Regions from separate parts of the Streptomyces sp. NPDC060031 genome, predicted to be linked through region 3. Evidence: riboswitches for the same ligand, from Rfam matches in the RefSeq annotation. Region 3 holds a riboswitch; each other region holds the start of a gene.
The links. Region 3 has a riboswitch for cobalamin ahead of ACFWB8_RS26915 (cobalamin biosynthesis protein). Riboswitches for the same ligand answer to the same signal wherever they lie in the genome.
Positions count from the first base shown of each region.

Region 1 (2,251 bases), on a different contig from region 3:
GCCTTCGACACCGCTCCCTCCCACACCACCTCGGTCCTGCACTCGCCCGAGCGGCTCGTCGTCGACTTCCCGCATCCCGCCAGGTGCTGACCGCCGGTGCCCGGGGCGTCGTACGCCCCGGGCGCCGGATCCGCCCTCAGCTCGCCGGGCGGCCGTGCTGGGCCGGACCGCCCTGGAGCGCTCGGCCACGGCCGCGGCGCTGCACCACCTGGGGGGGGAGGCCGACGCGCTGGGCCGCCGCTCGGGGCAGAGCCTGGTGCGGGCCCTTTTGCGGCGTCTCCGAGGGGGCTTCAGCGGTGCTCGGGGTTCGGGAAGTCGAAGCGGCAGCCCGCGTCCCACTCGGAGCGCTGGTTGCCGTGCGCGGGCATGCCGCCGGCGCGCTTGAGCAGGGCGGCGAGGTGCATCAGGTTCCAGGACATGAAGGCCGTGTTCCGGTTGGTGAAGTCGTTCTGCGGGCCGCCCGATCCGGGATCGAGGTACGAGGGTCCGGGCCCGGCCTCGCCGATCCAGCCGGCGTCGGCCTGCGGCGGGATCGCGTAGCCGAGGTGCTGGAGGCTGTAGAGGATGTTCATGGCGCAGTGCTTGACGCCGTCCTCGTTGCCGGTGATCAGCGCTCCGCCGACGCGCCCGTAGTAGGCGTACTGGCCGCGCTCGTTCAGGATCGAGGAGCAGGCGTAGAGGCGCTCGATGACCTGCTTCATCACGGAGCTGTTGTCGCCGAGCCAGATCGGGCCGCACAGCACGAGGATGTCGGCGTCCATGATCTGGCTGTAGAGCACGGGCCACTGGTCGCTCTCCCAGCCGTGCTCGGTCATGTCCGGCCAGACGCCGGTGGCGATGTCGTGGTCCACGGCGCGGATCAGCGAGGTCCGCACGCCGGCCGCGGCCATGACGGCGCGGCTCTTGTCGATGAGGCCCTCGGTGTTGCTGGTCTCGGGCGAGCGTTTGAGCGTGCAGTTCACGTAGACGGCGGTCAGGTCCGAGTAATCGAAGTCAGAAGCCACTCCCCCACCCTCCCGGCCGCCGTCCGGCCCGGCCACCGGACCGCGTCCGTCCGGATTGGGGCGGGTTGTTACTGGTCCGTCCGGGCGACTAGGGTCAGCGGGCCTTGGTGTTCGGGAAACCGGTGGGAAACCGGTGCGGCCCTCGCCACTGTGAACGGGAAGTCCGGCTCCATCTCCCCCAGATTCCGTCTGGGAGGTGCCCCCAGCGGGAAGCCACTGGGCTGCGCGGGAGGTTCCGCGCCGCCCGGGAAGGCGGAGACAGGGCATCAGCACCCGTGAGCCAGGAGACCGGCCGGGGCGCGTTGTCCATCCACGAGGTGCTGGAGAGGTCTCCCCACTCATGCATATAGCCGAGGGTTTTTTGCCCCCGTTGCACGCGGTCGCCTGGGGCGCCGCGTCCGCTCCCTTTGTCGTACACGGCGTCCGCGCCCTCACCCGCGAGGTGAAGGCCAATCCCGAGAGCACTCTGCTGCTCGGGGCGTCCGGAGCGTTTACCTTTGTCCTTTCCGCCCTGAAGATCCCTTCGGTGACGGGCAGTTGCTCGCACCCCACCGGCACCGGGCTGGGCGCGATCCTGTTCCGGCCGCCGATCATGGCGGTGCTCGGCACGATCACCCTGCTCTTCCAGGCCCTGCTGCTGGCCCACGGCGGCCTGACCACCCTCGGCGCCAACGTCTTCTCGATGGCCATCGCCGGCCCCTGGGCGGGCTACGGGGTCTACCGGCTGCTGCGCCGCTTCGACGTCCCGCTGATGGTGACCGTCTTCCTCGGCGCCTTCTTCGCCGACCTGGTCACCTACTGCGTCACTTCCGTCCAGCTGGCGCTGGCCTTCCCCGACGAGGCCACCGGATTCCTCGGCTCGCTCGAGAAGTTCAGCGAGATCTTCGCGCTCACGCAGATCCCCCTCGCGGTGAGCGAGGGGCTGCTGACCGTGCTCGTGATGCGGCTGCTGATCCAGTCGAGCGCGCCGGACCTGGTCCGGCTCGGCGTCGCGAAGCTCACCGGGACCAAGGGCGCCACGAAGCAGGAGGCGGGGCTGTGATGAGCCGGAACGCGAAGATCAACACCCTGCTGCTGTTCCTGGTCGCGGCGCTCGCCGTGCTCCCGCTCGCGCTGGGGCTGGGCGACGACAAGGAAGAGCCGTTCACGGGCGCCGACGCGCAGGCGGAGTCGGCGATCACCGAGCTGAAGCCGGACTACGAGCCGTGGTTCTCGCCCCTGTACGAGCCCCCGTCCGGGGAGGTGGA
Region 1 covers NZ_JBHWVM010000015.1:27,195-29,445, reverse strand. Annotated here, with positions in the region: gene ACFWB8_RS09445 (flavodoxin family protein) at 291-1,004, opposite strand; cobalamin riboswitch at 1,070-1,316, shown strand; gene ACFWB8_RS09440 (energy-coupling factor ABC transporter permease) at 1,345-2,046, shown strand; gene ACFWB8_RS09435 (energy-coupling factor ABC transporter substrate-binding protein) at 2,046-2,251, shown strand, end outside.
Region 1: another riboswitch for cobalamin. It lies ahead of ACFWB8_RS09440 (energy-coupling factor ABC transporter permease); the one in region 3 lies ahead of ACFWB8_RS26915 (cobalamin biosynthesis protein).

Region 2 (2,251 bases), on a different contig from region 3:
CCCGCCCCCGCCCCGAGCACGATGACCGCGACCGCACCCGCCGAGGCCCCTGAGGAGGCCCCGAGCAGGAAGGGGTCGGCCAGCTGGTTGCGTACGAGGGCCTGCAGCACGGTGCCCGCGACGGCCAGCCCGGCGCCGACGAAGGCCCCGAGCAGCACCCGTGGCATGCGTACGTCCCACACGATGGAACCAAAGGCTCCGCTGCCCGGGCCCGGTCCGGCGAGCAGGATGTCGAGCACCTGGCCGGGGGCGATCCGTACCGGCCCGAGGGCCAGGCCCGCGACGGCGGACGCGGCCAGTGCGCAGGCGAGCACGACGAGGACGAGCGGGGTGCGGCGCCGCCTCACGCGGCGTCGGGGTGGAGCTGGCGGGCCAGGGACTCGACGGCGTCGGCGACGCGTACGCCGAGCACGGCCGAGGACAGCGGGAGCACGACGAAGCGCTGGTTCTTGATCGCGGGAACCTGCGCCAGCGCCGGGTCGTTCAACAGGCGCTGCTTCTTGGCTTCGACGGTGGTGCCGCCGTAGTCGTAGATGAGGACCACCTCGGGCCGGCGCTCGATGACCTTCTCCCACGACACGTCACCGAAGGTGTCCTTGAGGTCGGCGAAGGCGTTCGTCCCGCCGGCCAGCGAGACGATCTGATTGCCGATTCCGTTGCCTCCCGAGGTGAAGGCGGAGGCCTCGCCGGAGTCGTAGACGAAGACGGACGGCTTGGCCCGGCCCTTCACCCGCGCGGTGACGGCGTCGATGCGGCGCTGCTCGTCCTCGATGAGCTCGGCGCCGCGCTCGGGTACGCCGAAGGTCCGCGCCACCTCGGTGATCTCGGTCTTGAGCTGGTCGAGGCCGACCGGCCCCTCGGTGCAGTACTCCACGCTGAGCCGCGAGTTGATGCCGGACTTGGCGAGTCCCTCGCGGTCGCGGCCCTGGGCCTTGTCGAAAGCGCTGGAGTAACCCCCGTAGACGAAGTCGGGGTTGGCTCCGAGGAGGATCTCCTTGGAGGGGTACTCCTTGGCCAGCACCTTGAGCTCGTCGTAGGCGGGCCGGTAGGCGGGGAGCACCGCGTCGTCCAGGTAGGCGGTCCCGGCGATCTTCTCCTCCAGCCCGAGGGCGAGGAGGATCTCGGTCGCGTGCTGGTTCATGGTGACGGCCCGTCGGGGCGGGGCCTGGTAGGTGCTGGTCGTCCCGCAGTTCGTGACGGTGTACGGGAATCCGGGCCCGGCGGTGGCTCCTGACGGCCGGTCCCCCGCATTCGGGGAGCCGCCGCAGGCGGCCAGGGGTATCAGCAGTGAAACCGGCACACATGCGCGCAGGAGGGCGCGGGAACGCGACATCGCGAAGCCTCTCCGGGGGATCCGCGTCCCCTGGCCGAAGTGAAGAGGCGGTGCGTCAGTGTCTGACTCCCGGTTCCCGCGGGCGGGCTCCGGTCACAGTGGCGGGACCGCACCGGATTCGCACCGGTTTCCTGTCCTGCACCGCCTGGGATGACCCGCCCCAGTCTGCCAGACGCCGGCCGACGGGCCCCGCGGGGAAACGACGAACGCCCAGGGCGAGGGATCTCGCGCCTGGGCGTCCACGGTTGGGCGTTCACGACAGAGCCGTTGTACAGCGTTGCAGGGGCGGCAGGATTCGAACCTGCGGCCTTCGGTTTTGGAGACCGGCGCTCTGACCAGCTGAGCTACACCCCTTCGGTGGGACCAACCATGGCACGACGCAGGCCGAAGATCCACCGAATTCAGGGGTCAACTCGCGGGAATCTCGGCGCCGGTGTGCGCGCCGGCGGACCGCAGCCAGGCGATCAAGGGTCCGTCTTCGCTGGTCAGAGCAATATCGAGAGGTGTCAGGCCGCCGTGGCCGATCCAGTCGACGTCCGCGCCTTGAGACAGCAGGTATTGGGCTGTGGACAGCCGGCCTCCGTGACAGGCCCCCCAGAAGGCACTCGTGACGTCTTCCCGGGGCACGCCGGCGGCGAGGAACTCCTCGACGCGTTCCAGGAGTCCGAGGGCCGCGGCGTCCTCGAGGCCGGGGCGGGCGCCGTGCTCGATGAGGCGGCGCGCGGCGCGCCACTGGCCGAAGCCCGTCGCGTCGGCGAGCGGGGTGCCGCCGCCGAGGAGGCCGCCCGGCGCCTCGATGTCGGCGCCCACCGCGATGAGGGCGTCGACGGCGGCCACGTCGTCGTTGCTGGCGGCCCAGTGCAGCGGGGTCTCCGCGTGCGCCCCGACGAACCGGGCCCCGGGGTCCGCCCCGGCGGC
Region 2 covers NZ_JBHWVM010000037.1:28,208-30,458, reverse strand. Annotated here, with positions in the region: gene ACFWB8_RS18490 (FecCD family ABC transporter permease) at 1-347, opposite strand, end outside; gene ACFWB8_RS18485 (ABC transporter substrate-binding protein) at 344-1,333, opposite strand; cobalamin riboswitch at 1,369-1,507, opposite strand; tRNA gene ACFWB8_RS18480 (tRNA-Trp) at 1,614-1,687, opposite strand; gene ACFWB8_RS18475 (ankyrin repeat domain-containing protein) at 1,742-2,251, opposite strand, start outside.
Region 2: another riboswitch for cobalamin. It lies ahead of ACFWB8_RS18485 (ABC transporter substrate-binding protein); the one in region 3 lies ahead of ACFWB8_RS26915 (cobalamin biosynthesis protein).

Region 3 (2,251 bases):
AAGGGCGGTGTGGTCCGCTGGTCCACCGCCACCCGCATGTTCATCGCCTGGGGCCTGACCCTGCCGGCCGCGGCGCTGGTCGCCTCCGGCGCCGAGCTGGTCATGCGGACCGGTGACGTCGGCGTCGCCGCCGTCGCGGTCTTCCTGGTCGCCTCCTGCTTCGCCATCTGGCTCATCTCCCGCCGCCAGGTCGTCGACCACCACAACGTCAACGACGTGGAGCCGCTCGCCGCCACCGAGGCGGAGCAGCCCGGTGTGGTCACCACCGCCATGGCCGCCGTGGCCGTCCCGCCGATCGCGGGTACGACCGCCGCGGTGACGGACGAAGACCTCAGGGCCACCATCCCGGCCTCGACGGCGACCCCCGCGACCCCTGCGGCTCCGGCCGCCGCGGTCTGACCCCGAGAACGACAGAGGAAACGGCAGTATGAAGATCGACTGGGCAGCACTCGGCTCCGTCTTCGGGGTCAGCCTCTCCGCCACCGTCGCACTCGTGGCCCTCTTCACCCTGGGTCTCGTGGGCCTCTCCAGGCACGAGTCCGCCACCGAACAGGGCGGCGCCGCCACCGTGGCCCGCAGCGGCGCGTACGCCTGCTTCGCGCTGTGCGCGGTGGCCGTGACGTACGGCATCTACCTGATCATCAGCTGAGACACCTGCGCACCACGCGTCAAGGCTCCCTCCGGGTTTGTCCCGGGGGGAGCTTTCGCATACGTCCTCGCCCGCCCCGTCGCACGCCCCGTCCCAGGTCAACGGCGAGTTGACGGGCCTTCGCGGTGCGTGGTGGACTGCCCGAGCCAATACGGCGGCATGGAGAGGAAGTCCGGTGCGAATCCGGCGCGGTCCCGCCACTGTCACCGGAGCACTCGGCCGAGTGCGATCCGGGAGCCAGGAACTCTCGTCGCCGGTCACGTCGAACCAGGGCGCGGACCCTGAGTGAGGACATACCTGCCACCATGCGTGCCGATCGCGTTTTCGCGTACGGGGCCACGGCGGGCCTGATCGGCGACCGGATCCTCGGTGATCCGCGCCGAGGGCACCCCGTGGCAGCCTTCGGACGAACCGCCGCAGCCGTCGAGCGCGCCCTGTGGCGCGACGACCGCGCCCGGGGCGTCCTGCACACCCTGGTGTGCGCCGGGGGCGCGGCCGCCGTCGGCGCGCTGGGCGCGCGGGCCGTGCGCTCCCGGCCCGCGGCCGCCCGTATCGCCCTGACCGCGGCCGCCACCTGGGCCGTCGTAGGCGGCACCTCGCTGGGCCGGGAGGCCCGCGCCATCGGCGGGGCGCTCGCCGCCGGGGACGCCGAGGTGGCCCGGGAGCGGCTGCCGCACCTGTGCGGGCGCGACCCGCAGGCCCTGGACGAGCAGCAGATGGCCCGCGCCGTCGTGGAGTCGGTCGCCGAGAACACCTCCGACGCGGTCGTCGGGGCGCTGGTGTGGGGAGCCCTCGCCGGCGTCCCCGGGCTGCTGGCCTTCCGCGCCGTGAACACCCTGGACGCGATGGTCGGCCACAAGTCGCCCCGCCACCTGCGCTACGGCTGGGCCTCCGCCCGGCTGGACGACGTCGCGGGCTGGCCGGGCGCCCGGCTGACCGCGCTCGCCGCCGTGCTGGCCGGCCCCGACCGGCGGGGGGCCGTACGGGCCTGGCGCGCGGACGCCGCCGCCCACCCGAGCCCCAACGCCGGGCCCGTGGAGGCCTCGTTCGCCGGGGCGCTCGGCGTACGGCTGGGCGGGACGCTCGCGTACGGGGGCCGGGTCGAGCACCGTGCCGTGCTGAACGGCGGGGCGGGGCGGCCCGTGGAGGTCGCGGACATCGAGCGGGCGGTACGCCTTTCGCGGCAGGTGACGTGGCTGGCGCTGGGGGCCTGCGTGGCGGCCCGGCTGCTGGTCTCCCGTACGACGAGGAAGGGGCGGCGCACATGAGCGGCGCGAGGCGCGGCGGCGGACTGCTGGTCGCGGGTACGACATCGGACGCGGGCAAGAGCGTGGTCACGGCGGGCATCTGCCGCTGGCTGGCCCGACAGGGCGTCAAGGTGGCCCCGTTCAAGGCGCAGAACATGTCGCTGAACTCGTTCGTGACGCGGGAGGGCGCCGAGATCGGGCGGGCGCAGGCGATGCAGGCGCAGGCCGCGCGCGTGGAGCCGACCGCGCTGATGAACCCGGTGCTGCTCAAACCCGGCGGAGACCGGAGCAGCCAGGTGGTGCTGCTGGGCAAGCCGGTGGGCGAGATGAGCGCCCGCGGCTACCACGGGGGGCG
Region 3 covers NZ_JBHWVM010000071.1:37,755-40,005, forward strand. Annotated here, with positions in the region: gene ACFWB8_RS26905 (anion permease) at 1-399, shown strand, start outside; gene ACFWB8_RS26910 (hypothetical protein) at 428-649, shown strand; cobalamin riboswitch at 774-917, shown strand; gene ACFWB8_RS26915 (cobalamin biosynthesis protein) at 955-1,917, shown strand; partial or broken gene ACFWB8_RS26920 (cobyric acid synthase) at 1,914-2,251, shown strand, end outside.